One region of the Streptomyces longisporus genome, then DNA from elsewhere that is predicted to be linked to it. Evidence: riboswitches for the same ligand, from Rfam matches in the RefSeq annotation. Region 1 holds a riboswitch; the other holds the start of a gene.
The links. Region 1 has a riboswitch for glycine ahead of gcvT (glycine cleavage system aminomethyltransferase GcvT). Riboswitches for the same ligand answer to the same signal wherever they lie in the genome.
Positions count from the first base shown of each region.

Region 2: it holds a riboswitch for glycine, as region 1 does, so the genes downstream of both, gcvP (aminomethyl-transferring glycine dehydrogenase) here and gcvT (glycine cleavage system aminomethyltransferase GcvT) in region 1, are expected to answer to the same signal.

Region 1 is NZ_BAAASG010000017.1:294,894-310,449, forward strand. It holds gene ABD355_RS35115 (ABC transporter permease) at 1-325, opposite strand, end outside; gene ABD355_RS35120 (ABC transporter substrate-binding protein) at 437-2,227, opposite strand; gene ABD355_RS35125 (ABC transporter permease) at 2,298-3,305, opposite strand; gene ABD355_RS35130 (enhanced serine sensitivity protein SseB C-terminal domain-containing protein) at 3,615-4,412, opposite strand; gene ABD355_RS35135 (enhanced serine sensitivity protein SseB) at 4,611-5,402, opposite strand; gene ABD355_RS35140 (AAA family ATPase) at 5,485-6,153, opposite strand; glycine riboswitch at 6,342-6,440, shown strand; glycine riboswitch at 6,441-6,541, shown strand; gene gcvT (glycine cleavage system aminomethyltransferase GcvT) at 6,586-7,704, shown strand; gene gcvH (glycine cleavage system protein GcvH) at 7,834-8,211, shown strand; gene glyA (serine hydroxymethyltransferase) at 8,226-9,488, shown strand; gene ABD355_RS35160 (L-serine ammonia-lyase) at 9,545-10,912, shown strand; gene ABD355_RS35165 (hypothetical protein) at 11,039-11,371, shown strand; gene ABD355_RS35170 (GH25 family lysozyme) at 11,622-12,179, shown strand; gene ABD355_RS35175 (NADPH-dependent F420 reductase) at 12,197-12,946, opposite strand; gene ABD355_RS35180 (zinc-dependent alcohol dehydrogenase family protein) at 12,961-13,962, opposite strand; gene ABD355_RS35185 (AraC family transcriptional regulator) at 14,065-14,973, shown strand; gene ABD355_RS35190 (EF-hand domain-containing protein) at 15,038-15,250, opposite strand; gene ABD355_RS35195 (MerR family transcriptional regulator) at 15,309-15,556, opposite strand, start outside.
Region 2 is NZ_BAAASG010000022.1:3,496-19,051, forward strand. It holds gene ABD355_RS36300 (DUF881 domain-containing protein) at 1-909, shown strand, start outside; gene ABD355_RS36305 (small basic family protein) at 906-1,238, shown strand; gene ABD355_RS36310 (DUF881 domain-containing protein) at 1,244-2,098, shown strand; gene ABD355_RS36315 (zinc-ribbon and FHA domain-containing protein) at 2,228-3,064, shown strand; gene ftsR (transcriptional regulator FtsR) at 3,108-3,845, shown strand; gene ABD355_RS36325 (bifunctional nuclease family protein) at 3,931-4,404, shown strand; gene ABD355_RS36330 (MerR family transcriptional regulator) at 4,608-5,291, shown strand; gene ABD355_RS36335 (DNA polymerase IV) at 5,372-6,736, shown strand; gene ABD355_RS36340 (PRC-barrel domain-containing protein) at 6,779-7,156, opposite strand; glycine riboswitch at 7,270-7,365, shown strand; gene gcvP (aminomethyl-transferring glycine dehydrogenase) at 7,542-10,427, shown strand; gene ABD355_RS36350 (TOBE domain-containing protein) at 10,473-10,892, opposite strand; gene ABD355_RS36355 (TOBE domain-containing protein) at 11,081-11,476, opposite strand; gene ABD355_RS36360 (hypothetical protein) at 11,603-11,743, shown strand; gene ABD355_RS36365 (APC family permease) at 11,981-13,930, opposite strand; gene ABD355_RS36370 (Na+/H+ antiporter) at 14,227-15,556, opposite strand, start outside.

The DNA of each region.
Region 1 (15,556 bases):
CCGGCCAGACAGCCTGCTCGCTGCGGAAGGAGTAGCCGAAGCACGGCGCGGAGCAGTGGGTGATGTCGCCGCCGGCCGCGTAGGTGCGGCCCACGAAGATGCCCTTGAAGAAGTGCCAGACCTGGATGAAGATCGGGTCGCTCAGACCCAGCTTCGTCCGCACCGCTTCCACCGCCGCGGGGTCGGCCTGCTTGCCCACGAAGCTCGTGGCGATGTCCACGCCCGCCCACTTGGGGACGAGGAAGAAGATGCTGAAGACCACCAGGATGGTGACCACCAGCATCACTGCGGCGGCGAACAGCCGCCTGATGAGGTAAGCGAGCACAGCTAACGGCCCGCCGCGGGGCCGCGGGCCGCCGGAGGTCGTCCGGTGGCCCGCGGTCCCGCCGCGCCGGCCTTCACCTGCCTTTCGTGCCGTACGGCGGGTGTGCCGGGATTACTTCGAGGACTTCAGACCGATGTTGACGAAGTCGTAGTAGCCGCTGTACGCGTTCGTCGTGTACACGTTGCCGATCCGCGAGGAACGCCAGTTCAGGAGCCGCTCGAAGGTGAAGGGCAGGTAGTACGCGCCCTCGCTCACCTTGTGGTTGATCTCCGTGGCGATCTGCGTCTTCTTCGCCTCGTTCAGTTCACCGTTGTACTGGTCGAACAGACCGTCGATCGTCTTGTCCTTGATCAGGGCGTAGTTGTTGTTGCCGCTCTGCAGGATGTAGTGGCTGCTCCACAGCGGGATGCCGTAGCCCTGGACGGTCGGGAAGTCCGGGCCCCAGCCCATGATGATGATGCCGAGCTTCTTCTTCGCCACGTTCGACGGGGAGCCGATGATGCCGGCGCTCTGCGAGCCGTCGTACTGGTAGATGTCGGCCTGGATGCCGACCTGCTTCAGCGCCGCCTGCAGGGACGTGGCCGTGGCCACCTCCTGCGTCTTGTTGTTGCGGACGGCGATGGTGGTCTTGAAGCCGTTCGGCTGGCCGCAGGCCTTCAGCGCCTGCTTGGCCAGGGCGACGTTGCCGTTCTTGTTGGCACCGGCGATCTTGTACGGGTCGTACTTCTGGCCCTCGCCACCGGGGATCGACGGCGGGAGCATGTTGGTGCCGATGTCGCCACCGGCGATCGGGCCACCGCGCGCGGTCTGCAGCGACACGTGGTCGGCGGCGTAGATCACGGCCTTGCGGCAGTCGATGTTGTCGAACGGCTTGACGCTCTGCGGGAAGACCGCGTAGCGGATGAAGCCGGAGACCGGGTTGTCCAGGTTGTCCTTGTGCTGCTTCAGGGCGATGGTGCGGCCCTGCGGGCCGAGGCCCGTCTGGCTGGCGTCGATGTCGTAGTCGCCGTTGATCAGACGCTGGTCCATGTCGCTCTGGTTGGTGGAGATGTCCAGAGTGATCTTGTCCGGGTACGCCTTGCGGACCGGGTCCGAGGACGCCTTCCACTCGGTGTTGCGCACCAGCACCAGCGACTTGCCCGGGCTGTACGACTGGAACTTGTACGGGCCCGAGGAGAACGGCTTCAGGCCGTACTTGGACTTGGTGTCCATGTCCTGGCGGACCGGCGAGGCCGAGACCATCGCCAGCACCTGCTTGAAGTCGGAGTTCGCCTTGGGAAGGTGGAAGACGATCGTCTTGGCGTCGGGCGTGTCGATCGCCTTCAGGCCGAGCTTGTCCTTCGAGGTGTCCTTGTACGGGCCCTTGTAGGTGTTGTTGGGATCCAGCATCTGCTGCAGGTAGATCGGGCCGCCGGACAGGACGTCCTGCGCCCAGACGCGCTCGATGCCGTACTTGATGTCCTGGGAGGTGATCGGCTTGCCGTCCTCCCAGGTGATCCCGTCACGCAGGTGGAAGGTGTACGTCTTGCCGTCGGACGAGACCTGACCGGCGTCCGTGGCGAGGTCGGGGGTGACCTCGGCGCCCGCGGCGCCCGGCTCGGTCTTGTAGGTGAGCAGCTGACGGCTGTAGTAGCGCGCGAAGTCCCACATGAAGCCGTAGTAACCACGCGTGGTGTCCCACGAGTCGGCGTCCTGCGGGGTGACGAACTTCAGCGTGCCGCCCTTCTTGACCTGATCGGCCTGGGCAACCTTGTTGTTCGCCGCGTCGAAGCCGGCCGCACCCGTCTTCGAACCGCCGCTGTCGCTGCCGCCGCCGCACGCCGCCATGGTCAGCATGCCGGCGACCGCGGCAGCAGCGGCCAACGCCTGCTTGCGCCGCCCTGAGGTGCGTTGGGTAGTCACGATCTCGGTTCCTCCGGTTTTGATGAGAGACCCCGTGGGAGTGCTCACGGGACGCTTGGGGTACGGCAGTTCAGCGCGATCCCTTCGGGTCGAGCGCGTCCCGCACGCCGTCGCCGAAGAGGTTGAAGGCCAGAACGGTGATGAAGATCGCCACGCCGGGGACGACCATGTACATGGGGTCCGAGTCGTAGTAGTCGATCGCAGTCGAGAGCATCTGCCCCCAGGAGGACGTGGGGGGCTTGACGCCCACGCCCAGGAAGCTGAGTGCCGCCTCGGTGAGGATGTTGGTGGGGATCATCATCGTCGTGTAGACGATGATCGGGGCGACGAGGTTGGGCAGCAGTTCCTTGAACAGGATGTAGAACCGCCCGGCACCCAGCGATCGGGCCGCCTCGACGTACTCGCGCTCACGCAGCGAGAGCGTCTGGCCGCGCACCACGCGTCCGATGTAGGGCCAGCCGAAGAAGCCGATGACCAGGATCATCACGAACACGCGCACGCTGGAGCCGCTCAGACCGAGCATCTCGTTCGGCATGACGGAGACCAGCGCGATGATGAAGAGCAGCTGCGGGAAGGCCAGCAGGCCGTCCATGACGCGGCTGATGATCGAGTCGACCCAGCCGCCGAAGAAGCCGGCCAGGATGCCGAGGATCGTGCCGAGCACCACGGCGACGATCGCGGACAGGAAGCCGACCAGGAGCGAGATCCGGGCGCCGTAGAGGATGCGCGCGAAGATGTCGCGGCCGTTGACCGGCTCGACGCCCAGCCAGTGGTCGCCGCTGATGCCGCCGAGCGACCCCTTGGGGGTGCTGAACAGCGGGTCGATCAGGCTCTCGTGGTAGACGTCGGGGTCCTGCCCGTAGAGGCTGGTGATCACCGGTGCGAGCAGCGCCACCACGACGAGTACGAGCACGACGATGCCGCCTGTGAGGGCGAGTTTGTCCCTCTTCAGGCGCTCCCAGGCGATCCGGCCCAGGGAACGCCCCTGTACGGCCTTGTCGCCGGCGGTGGCGACCGCCGCTTCTTCGGCCGCGCTCGGGGCCGCTTCAGCGGTCGGCTCGTGCAATGGTGCCGTCATCTGGCAGGGACCCCTCTCAACCGGCGGTAGCCGGCCCGCACTTTGCCGCGGTGGCGGCGTGATCAGTCCGTCGTACACGGGGGCGAACCCCCCTGGAGCGGGAGTCTTCAACGCTTTGGCGATCTGTTGCCAGACTTGGCGGTGAAAGGATGCGTAAACGTGATGCGGGCTGGAGGGTTCCGTTATCCGGACACCGGGTAACGGGGGCCGGACAGGGATTATTTTGGACATACTCCACGGAAAAGGATCTTCCGGCCCGATCTACGCGCGCAGACCGACTCCCGGCCTGGTACGGACCAGGCCTGCGTCTCAGTATCCGCCATGCACCGGCGGGTACCCGTACCCGGCCGCCGGGGCCTGGGCCGGAGCGGCCGCGTGGGCCTCGCGGTCGTAGAACGGGCGGGCGCTCGCGCGCATCCACAGCGCGACGGGGTCGTACTCGTCCGACATCGCCACCGTCGACACCGGCAGTCCGTCCGGGACGGCGCCGATGGACTGCTGCATCATCGCCCGCACCGAGTCCACCGCGGGCGGACTGGTGTCGTACACGTCAAGGCCGATGGCGAGATACGGCGCCCCGAGCGCCGGCTGCACCCAGGCGCGGCGCAGCGAGCGGACGGCCGGGGTGCGGTGGGCGTTCTGCACGAGCAGGGCGTAGAACTGCGGGATCTCGATCGCGGGTTCCGACATCCGCAGCGGGCCCGCCGCCTGGCGCTCCAGACCGGTGGCGATACGGCGAAGGTCGAGCCAGGGGATGCCCACGCCACCGCCCGGGGCGTGCGGATTGAGCCAGAGGCCGAAGTGGTCGGGATACAGGGTCCGGGCGACGTCCAGCCCGTCGACCACTTCGTACGATCTGTTCCAGCCGCTGGCCGAGAGTTCCTGGGCGGAGGTGACGCACGGGGCGTAGCCGTAGCCGTCGACCTCCATGTTTCCGTACTGGGCGTCCGGGGAGCCCGCCTGGCCGTGCCACAGGAGCATCCAGACCTGGCCGGAGCCGGGGGTCGCGAGTGCGCGGAGGAGTGCCTCGTAGGCGTCGTAGCGCCCTGGCGTCACCTGGCGCAGCATGTTCTCGACCGTCCCGGTCGTGGTGCCGCTGGCGCTCACGTGTGTGCCCCTTCTCATGGTTGCCCCGCGTATGCCATCAGCTTAAGCGCCCAGTAGCTCGGGACTTGTTGGTCGTGGGCGAGTGCGGGTGCGTTGTGGCTGGTCGCTCCCCCACTCTCGGCTTCGCTCGAGCGGGGGGACCCCCATCGCGGCGGAGCCGCATGTCGATACTGCCCCGCCCCCCTCAAAAGGGCGCTCCTAGTACCCCTGCTGATAGAAGGGCCGGACGTTTTCTCTCATCCAGGTCGCCACCGGGTCGTCCGTCACGTCCAGGAGGACCAGGTTGACGGGCCACGGGGTGGGGGTTCTGGTGATGGCCCGGCTCAGGGCCTCCAGGGGGAGGGCTCTGATGTCCCCCTCCCGCTGGGAGAGTTCGACGCCCACGAACATCACCGGGTCCGCCGTCTCGATGGCGGCGAGGCAGCGGCGGGCGGTGACGACCACGCCCGTCCCGGCGAACTCGGCGGAGGCCGCGGCGAGGAAGTCGACCGGGTCGTCCTGCCAGTCCGGCTCGAAGAGCTTGACCCGGCCGCCGGAGGCGGGGCCGTCCAGCGGAGTGCGGCCCACGCGGCAGAGTTCGGCGACGGCGGGCGGCGGGAGCGGGATGCCGACCACGCCGTCCGGGTTCACGGCGAGGCCGACCTGCGGGGGCAGGCCGCGGGCGAACTCGACGGCCGGGGCGATCGTGTACGACATGTGCGAGCCGACCACCTGCCGGAACTGCTCCTCGGAGCTGAAGACCGGCACATAGGCCTGGCCCTCGATCTCCAGCGTGGGCAGGTCGAGGGGGCCGCTGTTCAGGTCGCCGCCGTTCGGCAGCGGCACCCAGACGAAGCTGCGGCCGAGCACCTCCAGGATCCGGCCGCCCGCCGAGGGGATGCCGAGGGAGGCCGACAGCACCTCCTCCAGCTCGTTGCCGGGCCATCCGCCGTGCGGATGGGGGTGCGCCTGCAAGGGAAAGTCCGCGGGAAGATCCGCTGCGAAGTCCATCTGTGTCCGACCGCCTGCTGAGAACCACTGCTGTGGCTGGAAAGGCTAGCGGGTGGGAGGGACAAAGGGGTTGGGCCGTGCGTCACCCCGTGAAACCGATCCTGCGCAGGACGTCCGCGGCGTCCCGGTCCAGGAGCACCGCCGAGCCGACTCCCTCCGGCAGGTCGCCCCGCTCGACCGCGCGGATCAGCCGGGCCGCTGCCGTGCGGTGGCGCAGGAAGGCGTAGCGCGAGACGCCGCGGCCGCGCTCGCGCTGGCCCTGAAGGGCCGTGCCGGGCGTGACGTCGAGCAGCAGCAGATGCAGGGTGCCGCCGCGGCGCCGGGCCTCGCGGGCCAGCCAGCCGCGCACCCAGGCCTGCGTACCGCAGTCGTGCACGACGACCCCTTCGCCGCTGCGCAGGGCGCGGCGCAGCGCGGCGTAGTGGGCGAGGCGGACGAGGGGCCGGTAGAGCGCATAGGGCAGGAAGCGGGGCGCGCGGGCCTCCCAGCGGTCGCGGGCGTCCTGGGAGTCGATGCGGATGCCACGGACCGCGCGCTCCATCAGCGTGGACTTGCCGCTGCCCGGCAGGCCGGTGACCACCACCAGGTCACGGGGGCCGAAGAGCAGCGCGTGCGGGCTGTGCCCCGAGCGGTCGCGCAGGTCGCGGACCACGGGTGCGGGGCAGGCACCGCAGACATCCTTGGCCGGGGCCGCGGGCTGATGGGGCAGCGCTACGGCCGAGGTCGTGGCGTACACCGTGGTCCTGTTCACCGTGATCGTCCTTCCTGGGGGTCAGGAAAGCTTCTCCCCGCTCTTTGTAAAGGGAAGGTAATGCACGGCTTCTCGCAGTTGTGTTCGGTTCCGGCCACAGCCCCGTCACAAAGAGGAGGCGCGAAGAGGAGGTGCCAAGGAGGAGGGGGCGCGTGCAATGATGTGCGCGCAACTGCATACAGGCCGTTTGAATCCGCGCGGGAGAGTCCCGGCAGCAGAGTCTGCCGGGCGCCGAAGGAGCAAGTCCCTCCCTTGAATCTCTCAGGCCCCGTTACCGCGCGGGCGAGGCACATCTGAAAAGCGGGCCACCGGATCCGGTGGCCCCACCCAAGGTGCAAGCCATGACTTCATGGCGAACCTCTCAGGTTCCGATGACAGATGGGGAGGAACGACCTCGCCCGTCATGCACTCTGCCTGGGAGACGACCGTCCGATGAGCAGCACCGAACCCCGTCACACCGCGCTCGATGCCCTGCATCGCTCGCTCGGCGCGACGATGACCGACTTCGCCGGCTGGGACATGCCCCTGCGCTACGGCTCCGAGCGCGACGAGCACCTCGCCGTGCGGACGAAGGCCGGGCTCTTCGATCTCTCCCACATGGGCGAGATCACCGTCACCGGCCCGCAGGCCGCACAGCTCCTGAACTTCGCCCTGGTCGGCAACATCGCCTCCGTCGGTGTCGGCCGGGCCCGCTACACGATGATCTGCCGGGCCGACGGCGGCATCCTCGACGACCTGATCGTCTACCGGCTCGGCGAGACCGAATACCTGGTCGTCGCCAACGCCTCCAACGCCCAGGTGGTGCTGGACGCGCTGGTGGAGCGTTCGGCCGGCTTCGACGCCGAGGTGCGCGACGACCGGGACGACTACGCGCTGATCGCCGTGCAGGGCCCCGAGTCCCCCGGCATCCTCGGGTCTCTCACCGACGCCGACCTCGACGGCCTGAAGTACTACGCCGGCCTGCCCGGCACCGTCGCCGGCGTCCCCGCCCTCATCGCGCGCACCGGCTACACCGGCGAGGACGGCTTCGAGCTGTTCGTCGCCCCCGCTGACGCCGAGAAGCTGTGGCAGGCGCTGACCGACGCCGGAGCGCCCGTCGGGCTGGCGCCCTGCGGGCTGTCCTGCCGGGACACCCTGCGTCTGGAGGCGGGCATGCCGCTGTACGGGCATGAACTGTCCACCTCGCTCACGCCGTTCGACGCCGGGCTCGGCCGGGTGGTGAAGTTCGAGAAGGAGGGCGACTTCGTGGGGCGCGAGGCGCTCCAGGAGGCGGCCGCCAGGGCTGCGGAGAACCCGCCGCGCGTCCTCGTCGGCCTGGTCGCCGAGGGCCGTCGGGTCCCGCGCGCCGGGTACCCGGTCGTCGCGGGCGGCGAGGTGATCGGCGAGGTCACCTCCGGGGCCCCCTCGCCCACGCTGGGCAAGCCGATCGCGATGGCGTACGTCGACGCGGCGCATGCGGCGCCGGGCACCGAGGGTGTCGGCGTGGACATCCGGGGCAGTCACGAGCCGTACGAGGTCGTGGCGCTGCCCTTCTACAAGCGGCAGAAGTAGACACTGACCGAGACTGGGCGAGGCGGGCTGGTCCCCGGACGTGACCCCGCGCACATTTTCGCTGCTCACATGCGTTTTCCGGACTCCCTCATTCATCAGCACTCCACCGCGTACAGGAGAATTCAGGCCATGAGCAACCCCCAGCAGCTGCGTTACAGCAAGGAGCACGAGTGGCTGTCGGCCGCCGAGGACGGCGTCTCGACGGTCGGCATCACGGAGTTCGCGGCCAACGCGCTCGGCGATGTCGTCTACGCCCAGCTTCCCGAGGTGGGCTCCGCCGTGACCGCGGGCGAGACCTGCGGCGAGCTGGAGTCGACCAAGTCGGTCAGCGACCTGTACTCCCCCGTCACCGGTGAGGTCACCGAGATCAACGAGGACGTGGTGAACGACCCGTCCCTGGTCAACTCGGCCCCCTTCGAGGGCGGTTGGCTCTTCAAGGTCCGCGTCACCGAGGAGCCGGCCGACCTGCTCTCCGCCGACGAGTACACCGCCCAGAACGCCGGCTGAGGAGCCGTAGACGCATGTCCGTACTGAACACGCCCCTGCATGAGCTCGACCCGGAGATCGCCGCCGCGGTCGACGCCGAGCTGCACCGCCAGCAGTCCACCCTCGAGATGATCGCCTCGGAGAACTTCGCGCCGCTGGCGGTGATGGAGGCCCAGGGCTCGGTCCTGACCAACAAGTACGCCGAGGGCTACCCGGGCCGGCGCTACTACGGCGGCTGCGAGCACGTGGACGTCGCCGAGCAGATCGCCATCGACCGGCTCAAGGAGCTGTTCGGCGCCGAGTACGCCAACGTGCAGCCGCACTCGGGTGCCTCCGCCAACCAGGCCGCGCTGTTCGCGCTGGCCCAGCCCGGCGACACCATCCTGGGCCTGGACCTGGCGCACGGCGGCCATCTCACCCACGGGATGCGGCTGAACTTCTCCGGCAAGCAGTTCAACGTGGTCGCCTACCACGTGGACGACTCCGGCCTGGTCGACATGGCCGAGCTGGAGCGGCTGGCCAAGGAGCACCGTCCCAAGGTGATCATCGCGGGCTGGTCGGCCTACCCCAGGCAGCTGGACTTCGCCGAGTTCCGGCGGATCGCGGACGAGGTCGGCGCCTACCTGTGGGTGGACATGGCGCACTTCGCCGGCCTGGTGGCCGCCGGGCTGCACCCCAACCCGGTCGAGCACGCGGACGTGGTCACCTCCACCACCCACAAGACGCTGGGCGGCCCGCGCGGCGGGATCATCCTTGCGAGGAAGGACTTCGCGAAGAAGCTCAACTCGTCCGTCTTCCCCGGCTTCCAGGGCGGTCCGCTGGAGCATGTGATCGCGGCGAAGGCGGTCTCCTTCAAGGTCGCCGCGAGCGAGGAGTTCAAGGAGCGCCAGCGGCGTACGGTGGAGGGTGCGCGCATCCTGGCCGAGCGGCTGACCGCGGGCGACGCCCGCGAGGCCGGGGTGAACGTGCTGTCCGGCGGCACCGACGTGCACCTGATCCTGGTCGACCTGCGCCACTCCGAGCTGGACGGGCAGCAGGCCGAGGACCGTCTGCACGAGGTCGGCATCACGGTCAACCGCAACGCCGTCCCCAACGACCCGCGCCCGCCCATGGTCACCTCGGGTCTGCGGATCGGCACCCCGGCCCTGGCCACCCGCGGCTTCACCGCCGAGGACTTCGCCGAGGTCGCGGACGTCATCGCCGAGGCGCTCAAGCCGTCCTACGACGTCGAGGCGCTCAAGGCCCGGGTCAAGGCGCTCGCCGACAAGCACCCGCTGTACCCCGGCCTGAACAAGTAGTTCCCCGGTGGGGGCACCCGACGACGTGTGCCCCCGCCCTTTTCGGAGGAGTTCCCGTGGCCATCTCGGTCTTCGACCTGTTCTCGATCGGCATAGGCCCGTCGAGCTCCCACACGGTGGGACCGATGCGCGCGGCCCGCATGTTCGCCCGCCGCCTGCGCAACGAGGAGCTGCTGGGCTCCGTCGCGTCCGTACGATCCGAGCTGTACGGCTCCCTGGGCGCGACCGGCCACGGCCACGGCACCCCGAAGGCGGTGCTGCTCGGCCTGGAGGGCGCCTCGCCGCGGACGGTGGACGTGGAGACGGCGGACGAGCGGGTGGCGGAGATCACGTCGTCCGGCCGGATCCGGCTCCTCGGCGAGCACGAGATCCCGTTCTCCTTCGACGACGACCTGAAACTCCACCGCCGCAAGGCCCTCCCGTACCACGCGAACGGCATGACCCTGTGGGCGTACGACGCCTCGGGTACGGAGCTGCTGTCGAAGACGTACTACTCGGTGGGCGGCGGCTTCGTCGTCGACGAGGACGCCGTCGGCCAGGACCGCATCAAGCTGGACGACACCGTGCTGAAGTACCCCTTCCGCACGGGCGACGAGCTGTTGCGCCTGACGAAGGAGACGGGTCTGTCGATCTCCGCCCTGATGCTGGAGAACGAGCGGGCCTGGCGCACCGAGGACGAGATCCGCTCGGGGCTCCTGGACATCTGGCGGGTGATGCAGGCGTGCGTGTCCCGCGGCATGTCCCGCGAGGGCATCCTGCCCGGCGGTCTGAAGGTGCGTCGCCGGGCCGCCGTCTCCGCCCGCCAACTGCGCGCCGAGGGCGACCCGTTGGCGCACGCCATGGAGTGGATCACGCTCTATGCGATGGCCGTGAACGAGGAGAACGCGGCGGGCGGCCGCGTGGTCACCGCCCCCACGAACGGCGCCGCGGGCATCATCCCGGCCGTTCTGCACTACTACATCAACTTCGTGCCGGGCGCCGACGAGGACGGAGTCGTCCGCTTCCTCCTCGCGGCGGGCGCCATCGGCATGCTCTTCAAGGAAAACGCGTCCATCTCCGGCGCCGAGGTCGGCTGCCAGGGCGAGGTCGGCTCCGCCTGCTCGATGGCGGCGGGCGCGCTCGCGGAGGTGCTCGGCGGCTCCCCCGAACAGGTCGAGAACGCAGCCGAGATCGGCATGGAACACAACCTCGGCCTCACCTGCGACCCCGTCGGCGGCCTGGTCCAGATCCCCTGCATCGAGCGCAACGGCATGGCCGCGGTGAAGGCGGTCACGGCGGCGAAGATGGCGATGCGCGGCGACGGCTCCCACAAGGTGTCCCTGGACAAGGTCATCAAGACGATGAAGGACACCGGCGCGGACATGAGCGTGAAGTACAAGGAGACGGCACGGGGCGGGCTCGCGGTGAACATCATCGAGTGCTGAGGAAGCAGGCCCCGACCAGCTCGTTCGCGTCTTTCGGTGCTGTTTCGCAGCACGTGGGGTGTACCGGCGGGCTGACGTCCCGGAGACGGCTCTGCGCGGACGAGGTCAGGGACTTTCCGGCAGGAGATGTGCACGGTGCTGTGCCGCGCTCCCGGGGACGCCGTGCTGGCCTGCCTTCGCGACCTCGACGTCCTCGACAAGCCCCTGGATGCCTGCGTCGGCATCGCCCCCGACGTGGCCCTCCTCGTCCAGCACGGCACCGTCGTCGGCTGGAGCCTCACCGAATGCCCGGGCCTGGTCACCCCGCCGCTGGTGGACGACGTGGTGGACGGTGAACCGGTCGCCCTGGCCCGTCTCCGGGCCGCCGACGAGGCCCTGCGTGCCCAGCACGAGGACCGGCACCGGGCCGACACCCTGCTGGATCTGATCGCCACTTATGTGGAGGACTACGGGACGTGATCGTGCACCGGTCGGCGGCCCTCGGTCCGTACTGCGACGAGCGCCGCCTTCCGGTACTGCGTCGGCGCCCTGCGGGCCGCCCCGCCGGCTTCCTCTTCGTCGACGACCGCGAGGAGAACGTGCGCGCGGCGCAAGCCCCGAGCGGAATTGACGTTTTGCCCGTCGTTTCCACATCCGGGACGGATCACCCCTGCGCCAGGTGGGGATAAATCAACCGCTGTCCCCCCACCGGCACTTCAGGGAGTCCTCCATGCTGCGCGGTATCGACGTAAGCGCCTACCAGCCCTCCTCGTACAGCACGGACGGCCTCTCCTTCGTCTTCGTCAAGGCGACGGAGGGCCGTTCGTACATCAACCCGAGAGTCGGCGCCCAGGCACAACACGGACGCGGGGCCGGCCTCGTCGTCGGCTTCTACCACTTCCTGTGGCCGGGTCATCTCCAGGCCCAGGCGGAGTACTTCGTCGAGCGCACCCCTTCGAAGGTGGGCGACATCCTCGCCGTGGACTGGGAGCGGACCAGCGCCGGAACGCACGCGAGCAACGCGGAGAAGGACCTGTTCCTCCGCAAGGTGAAGGAGCTACGGCCGAACCACCGGGTCGTCCTCTACACCAACCGCGATTTCTGGCTCAACGTCGACACCACCTCGTACGCCGGCGACGGCCTCTGGATCGCCGACTACGTCACGGCGGGCAAGCCCCGCATCACGGCCAAGTGGCGTTTCCACCAGTACACCAGCGAGCCGCACGACAAGGACGTCGCGGACTTCGCCGACAAGGCCGCCCTGAAGGAGTGGGCCACGAGCGCCTGACGGGCACGCGCCCGCCGTCACGCCCTGAAGTCCGCCGGGCGTTCCCGGGGGGCCTCCGCCAGTGCCTTGGTCACACCGTCCACGCCCGCGCGCAGGCCGTAGACGGGTGTGCCCGGCTGCTGGCGCCAGGAGTCGGCGAGAGTGCCCGTGTCGACCGTGTCGAAGCCGAGTTCGTCGATCAGGTTCCTGACCACGCGCTTCGCGGCCTCGTCGTCGCCCGCAACCGGCACCGCCTGCCGCTCGGGGTCACCCGCGGGGCGCGGGCGCTCCAGGATGTCCTGGGCGAAGGTGCCGTTGAACGCCTTGATGACGGTGTGGCCGATCTGCTGTGCCGTCCAGGCGCTCTCCGTGAGGCCCTCGTCCTCGATCGCCGCGATCCTGCCGTCCCGCTGCTGGGGGTAGTAGTTGCCGGTGTCGATCACGGCGACGTTCTCGGCCGCGCCGTCCAGGAGGCCCGCCGGCAGGTCCGGGATCGCCTTGACGGGGATCGTGATCACGACGACCTCCGCGCCACGCGCCGCCTCCTGAACGGGTACCGGGGTCGCGCCGGTCTCCTCGGCCAGCTCCGTGAGCGTGTGGGGACCGCGGGAGTTGGCGACGGAGACGTCGTGGCCGAGGGCGGTGAGCCGCCGGGTGAGGTTGCCGCCGATGTTGCCCGCGCCGATGATGCCGATCTTCATGACAGGCCCTTCCCTGGATGATGCACGTGCATAGGTCTGGGTCGCGTCAACCTCGGAGTCCGGCGGCCTATTCCGCGGGTGCGGCAAACGGGTGAGGGCCCTCAGACCCGTACGACGATCTTGCCCGTGTGCCGGTTGGACTCCATCAGGCAGTGGGCGTCCCGGATGCGGTCGAGGCCGTCGAGGACCTCTCCGACGACCGGGCGGAACCCGCCGTCGGCGAGGCCGGCATTGAGGAAGGCGGTGGAGCGGCGGCGGCCGGCGGGTGTGGTGGTGAGGATCAGGTTGGCGTAGGTGTGGAGGGTGAAGGGCCAGTTCCGGGGGATCTCGGCCGGGCGGGTGTCCAGCCAGCCGTAGACGACCAGGGAGCCGCCCGGTGCCAGGGCCTCGGCCAGCGGGCCGAAGCCGGGGCCGCCGATCGCGTCGAAGATCACCTCGGCGCCGTCGCCCCCGGTGAGCCGTTTGACCTCCTTGGCCACGGCCTCTGGTGCCGATCCGCCGGTGACGATCACCTCGGCCGCGCCGAGCTCCAGCAGCCGGTCCCGTTTCTCCTCGGTGCGGGTGGTGGTGAGCGGGATCGCGCCGATGCGGCGGGCGACCTGGATCGCCGCGGTGCCGACGCCGCTGGACGCGCCGGTGATCAGCACATGGTCGCCGGGCCTGAGACCGGCGGTCTCCAGCAGGGCGCCGTACGCGGTCGTGTACGTCAGCCAGGCCGCGGCGCCGGTGACGGGGTCGACGGAGGCCGGGCGGCGCAGGACCGCGGTCTCGGGGAGGACGACCTGCTCGGCGTACACGCCCTGCGCGCTCATCTCGATGCCGGGGCCGGTCAGCACCGGATCGCCGACGGCCAGTTCGGTGACGCCGTCGCCGACCGCCTCGACGACGCCGGCTGCCTCGTAGCCGAGGCGGGAGGCGGGGAGGGCGGGCTGGTAGTAGTAACCGCCGCTCCGGAAAAGGGCTTCGGCGCGGTTGAGGCCCACCGCGTCGACCCGTACGAGCACTTGGCCGGGCGCGGGATCGGGGACGGGCACGTCCTCGACCCTCAGCACCTCGGGTCCGCCGATTTCATGAAAAAGCACAGTACGTGCGGTAGTTGGCATGCGGAACACGCTAGGCGGCGGGACGCGAGACGATCCATGTCCGCTGCTCTCCCTTTCCTGTGCGATCGTCTCCCCGGTACGGAATACGGCTACGGTTCGGACATGGACGTACTCAGTGACGCCGTGAGCGCGATGCGCACCGGGCGGCCGCACTCCTCGCGCCGGGACAAGTACGCGCCCTGGGGCATGCGGTTCGAGGCATCCCCGGGGGCCGGGTTCCATGTGGTGCTGCGCGGGTCGGCGTGGCTGATCCCGGCGGAGGGCGAACCGGTCGCGGTGGGACCCGGGGACGTGGTGTTCCTGGCGCACGGGCGGGGGCACGCGCTGGCCAGCGGACTCGACGTGCCGCTGGAGCACGTACGGCCCGGCTCGGACAACCGGTGGCCCGCGCCGCCGCCCGCGCCGAAAGAGGGCACTCCGGACGCGGTCCTGCTCTGCGGCTCCTACCAGATGGACCGCAGCCGCACCCACCGTCTGGTCTCCGAACTGCCGGACGTGGTGCACCTGCCCGCCCGGGTCGGCGCCCACCGCTCGCTGCGGGCGGCGGTGGAGCTGCTCGGCATGGAGCTGGAGGAGCCGCAGCCCGGTTCGGACGCCATCGTCACCTCGCTGCTCGACACCCTGCTGCTGTACATCCTGCGCGCCTGGTGGCAGCACGACCGTAAGGCCACCGGCTGGTCGGCCGCGCTCGACGACCCGGCCGTGGCGGCGGCCCTGCGCGCCATCCACGGCGACCCGGCCCGTCCCTGGACGGTCGAGGAGCTCGGCGCCGAGAGCGGACTGTCCCGCGCCGCCTTCGCCCGTCGCTTCACCACGCTGGTCGGCGAACCGCCGCTGGCCTACCTCACCTGGTGGCGCATGACGACCGCGGGCCGCCTCCTGCGCGAGGAGGACATTCCCCTGCGCCGGATCGCCGAACGCGCGGGCTACACCTCGGAGTTCGCCTTCGCCAAGGCCTTCAAGCGGGAGTTCGGGGTGGCGCCGGGACAGTACCGGAGACAGGTGTCCTGAGCCCGGCCCACGGCATGACGAAGGGGTGCCCGTCCGCCGTGCGGACGGGCACCCCCGGCACGTCCTACTTGTTCAGGTACGCCCAGAACTCGTCGAACGACAGCACCTTGTCGCCGTTCAGGTCACGGGCCTTGATGATCACCTCGGCGACCGACTCGGTGACGTTCCAGTCGCCTCCCTGGGCGAGGGCGGTCTTGAACTCCGCGGCGGTGATGAACCCGTCGCCGTCGGTGTCGATCCGCTGGAACTCCTTGCGCGCTGCTTCGATGTCGGCCACCGATCCGCCCCTTTTCTCCGTGACTGCGTGTCTTGCCGTCGTGTTGACGCAGGTCAGATTAGCTGGCCACGCGGGCCTTCAGTGCGGCGACCACCCAGGCGAACTCCGGCTCGTACGCCGCCTGCGGCCCGAGCCCCGCCACGACCGCCCACAACTGGCGGTAGCGGGCCACCCGGACGTTGGTGCCCGCCTCCAGCCGCTTCAGCACCGCGGCGGGGTCCGCATCGCCGAGCAGCCCGTGCAGGAGCTCCTCGGCCTCGGGCGCCTCGGGGGCGATGCCCCGCTCCCGGGCCTGACCCGCGAGCT
Region 2 (15,556 bases), on a different contig from region 1:
GGCATGCCGCAGCAGCCCCCCGTTCGGAGCACACCCACGCGACCCTCGCGTCCGGACGCTTCCATGTCGCTGCTCACCAACGTCATGGACCACAGCCTGGACGACGGCTACGCCGAGGCGGCCGCCAGGAAGAAGGCCGCGGGCGACGGCGCTCTGCCGAAGACCCTTCGGGCCAGGCTCGGCCTGGCCGCCGGGCTGGTGCTCGCGGCCCTCGTCGTGACCGTAGGAGCGGCACAGGCTCGGGTGGCGGCTCCCGTCGTCGCCAAGGAGCGCGAGGAACTGATCAATCGCATCGACCGGGAGACCACGACGGCGGACAAGCTGGAAGGCTCCGTCGACAAGCTGCGCGACGAGGTGAGCGCGCGCCAGCGGGAGGCTCTCAAGAAGAGCGGCAGTGGAGATCAGTCGGAGCTGGTGGGGATTTTGTCGGGCGCCGTCGAAGTGCACGGCCCCGGCGTGAAACTGGTCGTGAACGACGCCAAGGAAGCAACCAGCGGTGGCAACGGCAATCCGCGCGAGACCTCGGACTTCTCCGACACCGGTCGAGTGCGGGACCGCGACATGCAGCGTGTGGTCAACGGGCTGTGGGAGTCGGGGGCCGAGGCCGTTTCGATCAATGGGCAGCGACTGACGGCGCTTTCGGCGATCAGGGCCGCCGGGGACGCGATACTGGTCGACAACAAGCCGCTGGTTCCCCCTTATACGGTGCTGGCCGTGGGGAACGGCAAGCAGCTGAGCAGCAGGTTCCAGAACAGCGCCGACGGGCTGTATCTGCACGCCCTGCAGGAGACCTACGGCATCCGGACCAGCATCTCCGTGGAAGGCGACCTCCGGCTGCCTGCCGCACCGAGTGTGATCGTACGTACAGCACAGCCGACAACCGAGAAGACTGAGAAGGGCACATCGTGATCGCCGTACTGGGCCTCGTAGTGGGAGTCGTGGCCGGCCTGTTGGTCCGGCCTGAGGTTCCGGCGGTCGTCGAGCCTTACCTGCCGATCGCCGTCGTCGCGGCGCTCGACGCCGTCTTCGGTGGACTTCGGGCCATGCTCGACGGGATCTTCGACGACAAGGTCTTCGTGGTGTCGTTCCTGTCCAATGTGGTCGTTGCCGCGTTGATCGTGTTCCTGGGTGACAAGTTGGGTGTGGGCGCCCAGCTGTCCACCGGTGTCGTCGTGGTCCTCGGGATCCGCATCTTCTCGAACGCCGCGGCGATCCGCCGGCACGTGTTCCGGGCGTGAGGCCGATGAGCGACAACGAAGAGACGCCGGAGAACAGGCTGCGCAAGGAACTTCCGGAGGAGGTTCCCGCGCCGGAGCCCGACGTGACGGCGGCAGCTCCCGAGGAGAAGCAGCCCTCTGAGGAGAAGCAGCCCTCTCTCACCGGGCGGCAGCGGCTGGTGCAGGGCCTGTGGCCGCCGCGCCTGACCCGCGCCCAACTCATCGTCGCCGTCCTGCTGTTCGGCCTCGGCTTCGGCCTGGCCGTCCAGGTGGCATCGAACAGCAACAGCGACAGCGCCCTGCGCGGCGCGCGTCAGGAAGATCTCGTTCGCATCCTGGATGAACTCGACGCCCGTACCCAGCGTCTTGAGGACGAGAAGCAGGGACTGGAGAAGCAGCGCGACGAGCTGGAGAACAGCTCCAACCAGGCCGAGGAGGCCCGCAAGCAGACCGTCGAGAAGGAGAAGCAACTCGGCATCCTGGCGGGCACGGTGGCCGCACAGGGGCCCGGCATCACGATGACCATCGAGGACACGAAGGGGACGGTCCAGGCGGACATGCTGCTCGACGCGATCCAGGAGCTGCGTGCGGCCGGGGCCGAGGCGATCCAGGTGAACGACGTACGTGTCGTCGCCAATACCTACCTCACCGACTCGGGCAAGAGCGTGAGCGTCGACGGGAACAAGATCAACGCTCCCTATCGTTTCAAGGTCATCGGCAAGCCGGCGGACCTCGAACCGGCGCTCAACATCCCTGGAGGCGTGGTGCAGACTCTTGAGAAGGAGCAGGCCACCGTTGCCGTCGAGCGGTCGAACAAGATCATTGTGGACGCCTTGCGAGCTGCGAAGCGGCCTGACTACGCTCGGTCGTCCTCCCAGTGAACAGGCGGTGCATGGCCGACGTCCGGCGGGGGCATGAGGTTGCGGGGGGTCGGCGCACCGAATGGTGGTGCGTGGTGGAAACTGTCTGGTGGATACGGACGTTGTGAGGATGTCCGGGTCGGCCGGTGTATGCAATCAGGGTTCGTCCTGCCCCACGGGCGGGTCTGTTTCGGTCAAGGGGAATCGCCCGTGAAGTTGTTTGCGAAGTTGTTCGGCAAGAGCGCGCGAGAGGGTAGCGACAACGCGACCGCTCGGCATCGCGCACAGCCCGATGCAGAGGGCCAGCGCCCACTGTTCCGGGACCAGGTCCCTGGGCCGGGTGGTGACATTCCCGGAGGTCAGGGCGCGCCGTCTGTTGACCCTGCGCAGTCCGGCGGCATAGGTTTCGGGCAACCGTCAACCTCAAGTACGGGTGGAGGGTTTTCCCCTATGTCGGCCCTGGTGTGTACGAGGTGCGGTAACCGCAACGCGGAGAACAGCCGCTTCTGCTCCAACTGTGGCGCCCCGCTGCGGGCCGGCGGCGCGGCCGAGCGGCCGTCCGAGACGACGTCGACGATCTCGATTTCCGGCATCGAGGCCTACGACGCCGAGGTCACCGGTCAGACGCAGATGCCGGCGCTCTCTCCCGAGGCGCAGGCGGCCGTCGACGCGCTGCCGCTCGGCTCCGCGCTTCTGGTCGTGCGCCGCGGTCCGAACTCGGGCAGCCGCTTCCTGCTGGACGGCGACCTGACCACGGCCGGGCGTCATCCGCAGAGCGACATCTTCCTGGACGACGTGACGGTCTCGCGCCGGCACGTGGAGTTCCGCCGTGGTGCGGACGGCTCGTTCACGGTGGCCGACGTGGGCAGTCTGAACGGCACATACGTCAACCGCGAGCGGATCGACCAGGTCGCTCTGAACAACGGTGACGAGGTGCAGATCGGAAAGTACCGGCTGGTCTTCTACGCAAGCCAGCGGGGCTACTGACCCTTCCCCCAGACCCCCTCCGGGGCACCCCAAGGGAATGTCCATGCTTCGAACACCGAGCGGCGGTGCCGGGCACGGCACCGCCGGCACGGACAGCGGTCTGATGAGCATCGGCACGGTGCTGAACGTGCTGCGCGACGAGTTCCCCGAAGTCACCATCTCCAAGATCCGTTTCCTGGAGTCGGAGGGGCTCATCGAGCCGCAGCGCACCCCGTCGGGGTATCGCAAGTTCAGCGCGGACGACGTCGAGCGCCTCAGCCATGTGCTGAGGATGCAGCGGGACCACTATCTGCCCCTCAAGGTGATCCGGGAGCATCTGGACGCCGTGGAGCGCGGTGAGGCGGCCCCGCTGCCCGTCGTGGGACGCCAGCGGGACGGCGAGTCCCTCCTCGAGGCGCCCGAGGGGCCCACAGCGGCTCGGATCGGGCGGGCCGAGCTGCTCGCGGCCGCCGGGATCGGCGAGCGGGAACTCGAGGAGTGGGAATCGTACGGCCTGGTGGCGCCGCTGCCGGACGGGGCGTACGACGCGGAGACGGTGACCGTGGCATCGCTCGTCGTGGAGCTCGGGCAGTTCGGCATCGAACCGCGGCACCTCAGGGCCATGAAAGCCGCCGCCGAGCGTGAGGCGGGGCTGGTGGAGCAGGTGGTTGCCCCGCTGAAACGCCACCGCAATCCGCAGACCAGGGCGCATGCCGAGGCGCGTACGAAGGAGCTGGCGGCGCTCACGGTGAAGCTGCACGCCGCCCTTGTGCAGATCGCGCTCGGTGTGCGACTGCCCTGAGTCCGGCGCGTTCGCGGAGGCCGGATCGGCCTCCCGTTCTCGGCTCGACTACCCAAACGTCCCGGGCAGGTCCTAGGGTTGCTGTGTGAACGAGCTCGATGTCGTAGGTGTCCGGGTCGAAATGCCCTCCAACCAACCGATCGTGCTCCTGCGTGAAGTGGGAGGCGACCGTTACCTCCCCATCTGGATCGGGCCGGGGGAGGCGACCGCCATTGCCTTCGCCCAGCAGGGCATGGCCCCCGCACGACCGCTGACCCACGACCTGTTCAAGGACGTGCTGGAGGCCGTCGGTCAGGAGCTGACCGAAGTGCGCATCACGGATCTGCGGGAGGGCGTCTTCTACGCGGAGCTGGTCTTCGCCAGCGGGGTCGAAGTCAGTGCCCGTCCGTCCGACGCCATAGCGCTGGCCCTGCGCACCGGAACGCCGATCTACGGCAGCGACGGTGTGCTCGACGACGCAGGCATCGCGATTCCGGATGAGCAGGAGGACGAGGTGGAGAAGTTCCGCGAGTTCCTCGACCAGATCTCGCCGGAGGACTTCGGGACAAGCAGCCAGTGAGTCTCGAACGCCGGCAAGTGCCAACGGCGAGTGAGAGCGTCCTGCGGCCCCCTCCGAGCGCATTCGGCTAGCCTTTCCCCGCGGTGGGGTGCGGGAAACCACTCTTAGGGTGATTATCACTCGGCGTGCCGAGTGTGGCGATCGTTGACGCACCCCTGGTGACTGCCTACCGTCGAGATGGCAGGTCAAGGACGGAGGTCGGCGTGAGAAGCAGCGGCGACGGTACGGCTGGGGGTGGCCCCGGACGCAGTCTCGGGGAGAGCGGTCCGTACCCTCCCCCAAGCTCTCAACTTCGTTCGAGGTGGGGGGACCCCCATACCGGCAGCGCGGCCGATCACGCTCCGCAGCGACCGGCGGCCGTGCCGAGCAGCGGAGGGGCGGCGTCCATGGCGTCCGAGCAGATCGGCTATCGCGGTCCGACGGCCTGCGCGGCCGCCGGCATCACCTACCGGCAACTGGACTACTGGGCCCGTACCGGGCTCGTCGAGCCGAGCGTGCGGCCCGCCTACGGCTCGGGCACGCAGCGGCTGTACAGCTTCCGGGACGTCGTCGTCCTGAAGATCGTCAAGCGGTTCCTGGACACCGGGGTGTCGCTGCAGAACATCCGTACCGCGGTGGTGCACCTGCGGGAGCGGGGCTTCCGGGACCTGGAGCGCATGACGCTGATGAGCGACGGCGCCACGGTCTACGAGTGCACCTCGCCCGACGAGGTCCATGCGCTGCTCCAGGGCGGCCAGGGCATCTTCGGCATCGCCGTCGGTGTGGTGTGGCGGGACGTCGACAGTGCGCTCTCGCAGCTGCACGGCGAGCGGATCGACACCGGTGAGACCCTGGTCGGGCACAACCCGGCGGACGAGCTGGCACGACGGCGGAACCGGGCGGTCTGACCGCGTTCTCTGCGGCTTCTGCCGAGCCCTTCGGCGGTCGTAGGGCGGCATTGTCAGTGGCGTAGGGCAGCATCGGAGATGTGAGAAACGCGCCCACGATCCTGCATCTCGACATGGATGCCTTCTACGCCTCGGCGGAGCAGGCATCCAAGCCGAGTCTGCGCGGGAAGGCCGTGATCGTGGGTGGGCTCGGGCCGCGCGGGGTGGTCGCCACCGCTTCGTACGAGGCGCGGGTCTTCGGGGTGCGGTCGGCGATGCCGATGGCACAGGCGCGGCGGCTGGCACCGAACGCCGCGTATCTGGTGCCGCGCTTCGGGTTCTACCGGTCGATCAGCGAGCAGGTCATGGGGCTGCTGCACTCGCTGTCGCCGCTGGTGGAGCCTCTGAGCCTGGATGAGGCCTTCGTGGACCTGGAGGCCGGGGAGGCGGCCTGGGACGCGGCGTCGGCGCGGCTGGTGGGGGAGAAGCTGCGCGCTGACATACGGGCGGACACGGGGCTCACCGGGTCAGTGGGCCTTGCCGCCTGCAAGATGCTCGCGAAGATCGCCTCCGAGGAGGCCAAGCCGAACGGGCTGGTGCTGGTCGAGCCCGGGACCGAGCGGGCCAAGCTCGGACCGATGTCGGTGCGGATGCTGCCAGGCGTGGGGCCGGCCACGGGGGACCATCTGCGGCGGGCCGGCATCACCACGGTCGACGAGATCGCCGAGGCCGGTGAGGACGAGCTCGTCCGGCTGCTGGGCAAGGCCCATGGGCATGCGTTGTACGCCATGGCGCTGGCGCACGACGACCGGCCCGTGGTGGCCGAGCGGGAGGCCAAGTCGGTATCGGTCGAGGACACGTACGACGTGGACATCCACGACCGGGTGAGGGTGGGGCTGGAGGTGCAGCGGCTGGCCGACCGGTGTGTTCGGCGGCTGCGAGGTGCGGGTCTTTCGGGGCGGACCATCGTGCTGAAGGTACGGCGCTACGACTTCTCGACGCTGACGCGTTCCGAGACGTTGCGCGGGCCCACGGACGATCCGGGGGTGGTGCGCGAGGCCGCCGCCCGGCTGCTGGATTCGGTGGACACGACGGGGGGTGTGCGATTGCTGGGGGTCGGGGTGAGCGGGCTGGCCGACTACACGCAGGAGGATCTGTTCGCGCAGGCCGCGGGGGACGGCGCGGAACATTTGGCGGACGAGGCGGACGAGGAGCCCGCCGAGGAGCAGAAGGCGACTGTGGAGCGGCGGTGGCCCGCCGGGCACGATGTGCGACATGTCGAGTTCGGGCACGGGTGGGTGCAGGGAAGCGGGCTCGGGCGGGTGACCGTGCGGTTCGAGACGCCGGATTCGGAGCCGGGGCGCGTGCGGACGTTTCGCACGGATGACCCGGACCTGGAGCCGGCGGACCCGTTGCCGTTGGTGGCGCAGAGACCCGGGGCCTCCGTGCACGGGGTCGGCGCCTGACCGGGGAGGGTGCTGATCCGCGCGGGGGCCGGGAGGGGTGGGCTAGGCGTCCGCGTCCTCCGTGCCGGCGAGCTTGCCGAAGTCGTGGTCCGGGAAGGGGGAAGGGGCGGGGATGTCCAGGCCGTAGTGGTGGTAGAGCTGGAGCTCCTGTTCGGGGGAGAGGTGGCGGCCGACGCCGAAGTCGGGGGCGTCCTTGATGAGGGACCGGTCGAAGGGGACGTGGAGGGTGCCCTCGATCAGTTCGCTGGGCTCCAGGGGGACGAAGGCGTCCCGGGAGAACAGACCGGTGCGTATGGCCGCCCACTCCGGCACGCCGGTCGCGTCGTCGAGGTAGACCTCGTCGATCGTGCCGAGCTTGGTGCCGTTGCGGTCGAACGCCTTGCGGCCGATCAGGTTGCGCGGATCGATGTCGGTCTGCACGGGCCCTCCACTTGGTCGCAACTCATCCGTAAGCACTACAAAAGAGCAGATTGGTGATGACGGCCACTCGAAGGATCGGATGGTGTGCTCGCTGGTAGGCTGACAGCGGCTGCTGACCCCGTGCGGGAGAGTCCTCCAGACATCATCGGAGGCGCCGAAGGAGCAAATCCTCCCCGGAATCTCTCAGGCCCACGTACCGCGCGGACGAGGTCACTCTGGAAAGCAGGGCGGGTGTCGATGGCTTCCGCTCTCACCGACGGTGAAAGCCGGGCGCCCTCGGGGGTTCCGGTGAAGCTCTCAGGTTGAGATGACAGAGGGGGAGGCCGTCCGGGTACCCGTGCCGTGGTGCCCCTCGAAGGTCGTGTCAGACCAGGAGGCCTCCGCAATGACCGCCCATCGCATTCCGCTCTCCGAGCTCGAACAGGGAATCCCGTTCGAGCAGCGCCATATAGGGCCTGATCATGAGGCGCGGGCCAAGATGCTCGCGCACGTCGGATACGGCTCGCTGGACGAGCTGACCGCCGCCGCGGTGCCCGATGTGATCAAGAACTCGGATGCCCTGGAGCTGCCGGGTGCGCGTACCGAGGCGGAGGTGCTGGCCGAGCTGCGGTCGCTCGCCGACCGGAACCAGGTGCTCGACTCCATGATCGGGCTCGGGTACTACGGGACCTTCACCCCTCCCGTCATCCTGCGCAATGTGATGGAGAATCCCGCCTGGTACACGGCCTACACGCCCTACCAGCCCGAGATCTCCCAGGGGCGGCTCGAGGCCCTGCTCAATTTCCAGACCATGGTCGCCGACCTGACCGGGCTGCCCACCTCCGGTGCCTCGCTGCTCGACGAGGGGACGGCCGCCGCCGAGGCGATGGCGCTGTCCCGGCGCATGGGGAGGAACAAGAAGGGCCTGTTCCTGATCGACGCGGACGTGCTGCCGCAGACCATTGCCGTGATCGAGACGCGTGCCGAGCCGACCGGTGTGGAGATCGTGGTCGCCGACCTCAGCGACGGCATTCCCGCCGAGGTCGCCGGGCGTGAGATCAATGGCGTGCTCGTCCAGTACCCCGGCGCCTCCGGTGCCGTACGCGATCTCAAGCCGGTCATCGACCAGGCGCACGAACTCGGTGCGCTCGTCACCGTCGCCGCCGATCTGCTGGCGCTGACGCTGCTGAAGTCGCCCGGGGAGCTCGGCGCGGACATCGCGGTCGGTACCACGCAGCGCTTCGGTGTCCCGATGGGCTTCGGCGGGCCGCACGCGGGCTACATGGCGGTGCACGAGAAGTTCGCGCGCAGCCTGCCCGGACGGCTGGTGGGCGTCTCCGTGGATGCGGACGGGCACAAGGCCTACCGGCTCGCGCTGCAGACGCGTGAGCAGCACATCCGGCGGGAGAAGGCCACCAGCAACATCTGCACGGCCCAGGTGCTGCTCGCCGTCATGGCGGGGATGTACGCCGTCTACCACGGGCCGGAGGGGCTCAAGGCGATCGCGCGGCGCACCCACCGGTACGCCACGATCCTTGCCGCGGGGCTTCAGGCCGGTGGTGTCGAGGTCGTGCACGGCTCCTACTTCGACACGCTCACCGTGCGGGTGCCGGGCCGCGCCACCGAGGTGGTGGCCGCCGCGCGGGAGAACGGAGTCAACCTTCACCTGGTCGACGCCGACCACCTGTCGATCGCCTGTGACGAGACCACCGCGCGGGCCCAACTCGGCGCCGTGTGGGCCGCTTTCGGGCTCGAGGGCGACATCGAGGCGCTGGACGCGGCGACCGAGGACCGTCTGCCCGCAGGACTGCTGCGCACCGACGACTACCTCACCCACCCGGTCTTCCAGGAGCACCGCTCCGAGACCGCGATGCTGCGCTACCTGCGCAGGCTTGCCGACCGTGACTACGCGCTCGACCGGGGCATGATCCCGCTGGGCTCCTGCACCATGAAGCTCAACGCGACCACCGAGATGGAGCCGGTCACCTGGCCCGAGTTCGGGCAGCTGCACCCCTTCGCGCCGGCCGAGCAGGCGCAGGGCTATCTCACGCTCATCCGTGAGCTGGAGGAGCGGCTCGCCGAGGTCACCGGGTACGACAAGGTGTCCCTGCAGCCCAACGCCGGATCGCAGGGCGAGCTGGCCGGACTGCTCGCGGTACGCGGCTATCACCGGGCCAACGGGGACGAGCAGCGGACCGTGTGTCTGATTCCGTCGTCCGCGCACGGTACGAACGCCGCCAGCGCCGTGATGGCCGGGATGAAGGTCGTCGTCGTGAAGACCGCCGAGGACGGCGAGATCGACGTCGAGGACCTGCGGGCGAAGATCGAGCAGTACCGCGACGAGCTGGCGGTCCTGATGATCACGTACCCCTCCACGCACGGTGTCTTCGAGGAGCACGTCGCCGACATCTGCGCGCAGGTGCACGAGGCCGGCGGGCAGGTGTACGTCGACGGTGCCAACCTCAACGCCCTTGTGGGGCTTGCCAAGCCGGGGCACTTCGGCGGTGACGTCTCGCACCTCAACCTGCACAAGACCTTCTGCATCCCGCACGGCGGCGGCGGGCCGGGCGTCGGGCCGGTCGGTGTGCGGGCGCACCTGGCGCCGTATCTGCCGAACCACCCGATGCAGCCGGCCGCAGGTCCGGCGACGGGTGTCGGGCCGATCTCCGCGGCCCCCTGGGGTTCCGCGGGCATCCTGCCGATCTCGTGGGCGTACGTCCGGCTCATGGGCGGCGAGGGGCTGAAGCGGGCCACGCAGGTGGCCGTGCTGAGCGCCAACTACATCGCCAAGCGGCTGGAGCCGCACTACCCCGTGCTCTACACCGGCCCGGGCGGGCTGGTCGCGCACGAGTGCATCATCGATCTGCGGCCGCTGACCAAGGCGACCGGCGTGAGCGTCGACGACGTCGCCAAGCGGCTCATCGACTACGGCTTCCACGCGCCGACGATGTCGTTCCCGGTGGCCGGCACGCTGATGATCGAGCCGACCGAGTCCGAGGACCTGATCGAGCTGGACCGGTTCTGCGAGGCGATGATCGCCATCCGTGCGGAGATCGAGAAGGTCGGGGCGGGCGAGTGGCCGGCCGAGGACAACCCGCTCCGGGGTGCGCCGCACACCGCCGCCGCGCTCGGTGGGGAGTGGGAGCACGCGTACTCGCGTGAGGAGGCCGTCTTCCCTGCCGGGGTGTCGGCCGCCGACAAGTACTGGCCGCCGGTGCGCCGGATCGACCAGGCCTTCGGCGACCGGAACCTGGTGTGCTCGTGCCCGCCGCTGGATGCGTACGACGACTGACGTAGTGGTCGTGAGGGGGCCCCGCTTCGGCGGGGCCCTTTCCCGTTACGCCGTCGCCAGTGAGATCTCCGTCGACTTGATCAGGGCCACGACGGGTGTGCCGGTGGTCAGGGCGAGGTCCGTGACGGCGTCCTTGGTGATCGCGGAGGTCAGTTCGCCGCCGTCGACGGCGACCTTCACGGATGCCATCGCACCGCCGGTGGCCACCGCGGTGACCGTGCCCGGCAGCTGGTTGCGGATGGACAGGCCCTCGACCGGGGCGGTGGCCAGGGAGACCTCGGTCGACTTCACCAGAGCGCGTACGGCGGTGCCCGCGGCGAGGCCGAGTTCCTCGGCGGACTCGAGGGTGATCGCGGCGGTGATCTCCTGGCCGCCGGTGAGGCGGACCTTGACGGTGGCCATGACCTCGCCGGGGGTGAGGGCGGTGACCGTGCCGGGGAGCTGGTTGCGGATGCTCAGGCTCATGGGGCTCATGGGGAACGCCTCGCAGGGGGTGGGGGATTGGGGGCTTTGTGCCCGGGCCCACCGTAGCCCCAGCGGGGTGTTATGCCGGGTACGCTCGTGTTTGCGTCGCCTTGGCCGTTGCCCGGACCGTGGCGCCCGGGTGCGGGTTCGCATGCGCCGGGGCTCGCCGTAGGGGAGTTGTTCCAGGATCAGGTGCGGTCGATGTGCACATTGGTCGACTTCACGCGCGCGGTGGCCTCCATGCCGACCTCGAGGCCGAGCTCCTCCACGGCCTCGCGGGTCAGCAGTGAGACCAGACGGTGCGGGCCGGCCTGGATCTCGACCTGGGCCGCCACGTCGCCGAGCTTGATCGCGGTGACGATGCCGGGGAAGGCGTTGCGGACCGAGGTGTAGGAGGTCTCCTCCTCGGCGCCGCCCGCCTTGGCGAGTTCCACGGAGAAGGCGGCCAGGTCCCGGCCGTCGATGAGGCGTCGGCCACCCTCGTCGCGGTGGGTCGCCACCCGGCCGGCGTCGGCCCAGCGGCGTGCGGTGTCCGGACTCACGCCGAGCAGTCGTGCGGCCTGGCCGATGGTGTAGCTCTGCATGCGGTCACGATAGGGCCGGGAACGGGCCCTGGTGGACGTGGGGCATGCGGGCCGGGACCGGGTCGTGGGGGTGCTGCGTGTCGTGGCCGGGGACGGTCGGCTGACCGGGAGGAGCTGGATGTGCGGGTGGCGGCGGCCTTGGCCGCCCGCACGCGCGAACTCGCCGTTCTGACGGTGCACCTGCCGGGATCGGCCGCGGAGGCCGCCGGCAAGGACGTCGACCGCATCGAGCAACGCGGCGCTTTCGCGTGGCGGGGGGCGAGGTGACGCTCGACTTCACCGACGCGGTGATCACGCACGGCACCCCGCAGATCGACGTCGGTGTGCGGCTCCGCCGCGGGGTGCCCCGATCTTCTGTTTACCGTCTGCCGCGCCGTCGTGGCTGGTCGCGCAGCTCCCCGCGCCCCTTCAGGGCGCCTTCGTGGCGCGGTCGTGCGGAGATCCCGGCCGTAGGAGCTGCTCGGGCGTCCTTCAGGGCGCCTGTGCCGCGGCGGAGCCAGGGGCTCAGCCCGTGTGGACCCGCGGCCTGCGGATGCGGTCCGGTTCTGCTTCGCGCAGGACCTCTCGGGTGACCGGGGCGACCTCGCCCTGGCCGAAGAGGAAGAAGCGCAGGAAGTTGGCGAAGGGGCTGCCCTCGGTCCACTCGAAGTAGATGTGCGGGGTGCACTGGGTGGTGTCGCGGACGTGCAGGAGCAGGGCGGCCAGTGCGTTCGGGATGGAGGAGGACTCCAGGGTCAGCACCCGGTAGCGGTCGTGCAGGACCTCGCCGCGCACCGTCAGGCCCGCTTCGAACTCGGAGGGGTCGACGACCGTGACCTCCACGAAGACGAAGTCCTCGCCGGGGATGTCGTTGTCGTTCTGGATCTGCTCGATCTTGTCGCGGTACTCGGCCTTGTCCCGCTGGTCCGGCTCGTTGGCGATGAAGCGGATCTTGCGGCTGGCCATGTCCCGGATGAAACGTTCCGCCATATCGTCCAGCGTCACGCTCGTCACCCGGAGCTCGAAGGCGCGGGCCAGCCGGGAGAGCAGGGAGACCAGGATGATGCCCGCGATGAAGCAGGCGCCGATCTTGACGCCGTCCGGGCGCTCGATGACGTTGGCGACGGTGACGTAGAGGAGGACCGCCGAGACGACTCCGAAGCCGATGGTCCAGCCCCGCTGCTGGGCACGGCGGGCGGCGATGGTCACCGCGATCGCGGCCGAGGACATCAGGACCAGCACGCCGGTGGCATACGCGCCGCCCTGGGCGTCGACGTCGGCGTTGAAGATCCAGGTGACCAGGAAGCCGATCAGGGTGAAGACGATCACCATCGGGCGCACGGCGCGGGCCCAGTGCGGTGCCATGCCGTAGCGGGGCAGATAGCGGGGCATCAGGTTGAGCAGACCGGCCATGGCGGAGGCGCCGGCGAACCACAGGATGGCGATGGTCGAGATGTCGTAGACCGTGCCGAAGGCGTTGCCCAGATACTCGTGCGAGAGGTAGGCGAGGGCGCGTCCGTTGGCCTGGCCGCCGGACTTGAACTCCTTCTCCGGGATCAGCACGGTGGTGATGAAGCTCGTCGCGATCAGGAACACGCTCATGATCAGAGCGGCGGCCGTGAGGAGCTTCTTCGTGTCGCGGATGCGGCCCTGCGGGTTCTCCTCGGTGTCGCCCGGGTCGCCCTGGACGTGCGGCATGACCGCGACGCCGGTCTCGAAGCCGGAGAGGCCGAGTGCCAGCTTGGGGAAGACCAGCAGGGAGACGCCGATCATGGCGAAGATGTTGCCGTGTTCCGTGGTCAGGGCACCGGCCCAGTCGGTGACGAGATGGCCCGCGGTGATCACGTGGTACATGCCCACGGCCACGACGACGACGTTGAGACCGAGGTAGACCACCACCAGCGCGACCGCGACGCCGATCGCCTCCAGGAAGCCCTTGAGGAACACCGCGCCGAGCAGGGCGACCAGGATGAGCGTGATCAGCATCTGCTGCCCGTGCAGGGCGCTGGTGAGGTGGGGGTTCTCGACGAGGTGGGTCGAGGCGTCCGCCGCCGACAGGGTGATGGTGATCAGGAAGTCGGTGGCGGCGAAACCGAGCAGGGTCAGGACGAACAGCTTGCCCTTCCAGAACGACAGCAGCCGCTCCAGCATCGCGATCGAGCCTTCGCCGCGCGGGCTCTCCTCGGCCACCCGGCGGTAGACCGGCAGCGCACCGGCGAGCGTCACGATCACGAGGACGATGGTCGCCACCGGCGACAGGAGGCCGGCGGCCAGCGCCGCGATGCCGGGCTGGTAGCCGAGGGTCGAGAAGTAGTCGACGCCGGTCAGGCACATCACCCGGTACCAGCGCTGCCCCTTGTGCGCGGGCTCCGGCTGAGCGTGCGGCGCCTGCTGGATGCCCTTGCCCATGTCGGACAGGCCCTCCAGCATCCAGGCGCGCAGGCGACTGGGAGGCGGGTGCTCGGTCGTGGCCATCGGCGTGCTCCTGAGGTGCGGCTCAGCGTGTGGATTCCGGCCATCACGCGGACGGCGGCACCAGCGTAAGCGGAGAGTGACGCACGGGCCCACGGATGAGGGGGGTGACGGCGTCAAGCTTCCGTTAAGACTCGCTGCTTGGCCGAAGCGGCGCCCAGGAAGGGAGGTTCTGTGGCGATTAGCGGTTGTTTGGGCCGTCCGAGGGGAGGGGGCTCGACGATCGGGACCGGATACCCAGCGTCATGGCGCATGGATGACGACATCGGTGCCCTGGTCGATCGCGCGGCTGTCGTGGCTCAGATGTCCGTCAGACGGGCTTCCTCCAGGTCCAACGACCGCTGCAGCCTCCTGCGCGTCGTGTCGCTGATGGCGTGTTCGTCGTACAGGCGCTGCAGTTCCACTGCCTCGAAGGCGATGACGTCGCGGCGCAGCTGGCGGTAGAGCAGGTCGGCGGATTCGACGGGGGCGTTTTGGCCGGTGTGGTCGGTGAGGCGGTCGCGGGCGTCGTCGAGACGGGCGGTGAGCCCGCGGCGGAGGCGGTCGAGAACGACCTCGGGGACGGCCTGCAGCTCGGAGAGTTCCTCCAGGCGGCGGATGCCTGCGTCGGCGAGGCGGCAGCGGGCCGCGGCCTCCTCGCGCTCGGTGTGGTCGGGTTCGAGGGCGATGCCGGAGCGGCGGACCACCGGGGCCAGACTGAAGCCCTGCACGACGAGGGTGACGACCACGACCGAGGTGGTCAGGACCAGCACCAGGGGGCGGTCCGCGAGCGCCGCGCCGCCTTTGGTGGTCTCCGGGATGGAGAGTGCCGCGGCCAGGGGGACGACGCCCCGGGTGCCCGCCCAGGTCAGCACCATCGGGACCCGCCAGTTCATGGGACGGATGCCGCCCTTGCGCTGTACCACCGCCGACAGCGGTGCCAGCCACAGCAGCCGCACGGCGATCAGGGTGCCGGCGACCGCGAGCGCGTACAGCGGCCACGCCCGGTCGTTGTGGGACAGCGCCCGCACCTGGGCAGGCAGGGCCAGGCCGATCAGCGAGAACACCACGCTCTCCAGCAGGAACACCACGGTGCCGTACACCGCGTGCAGCTGGAGCCGGATGTGGGCGTTGGTGAGCTTCTCGCCCCGTCCGCCCAGAACGACACCGGCGACCACCACCGAGGTGACGCCGGAGGTGTGCGCCGCCTCGGCCAGGACATAGGCGGCGTACGGCGTGACCAGGGCGATCACCGTTTCCAGGACGGGGTCCGCGGTGCGCCGCCGGATGAGTGTGACGACATGGGCCACGGCCGCGCCGATCAGTGTGCCGCCGCCCGCCAGTACGGCGAACTCGTCGCCCGCCGCGCCCCAGTTCGCCGCCGCGGACGCCACGGCCACGCTCACGGCGACCCGGAACAGCACCAGCGAGGTGGCGTCGTTGAACAGGCTCTCCGCCTGGACCAGGACCTGGACCCTGGGCGGCAGGGCGAGGCGTCTGCCCAGTGCCGTGACCGCCACCGGGTCGGTGCTGGCCAGGACCGCGCCCAGCACCAACGCCATCCGCCACGACAGCGGCGTCACCAGCGAGGCCACCACGCCGACCGCCGCCGCCGACGCCAGGACCAGTCCGATCGCGAGGATCCCGACC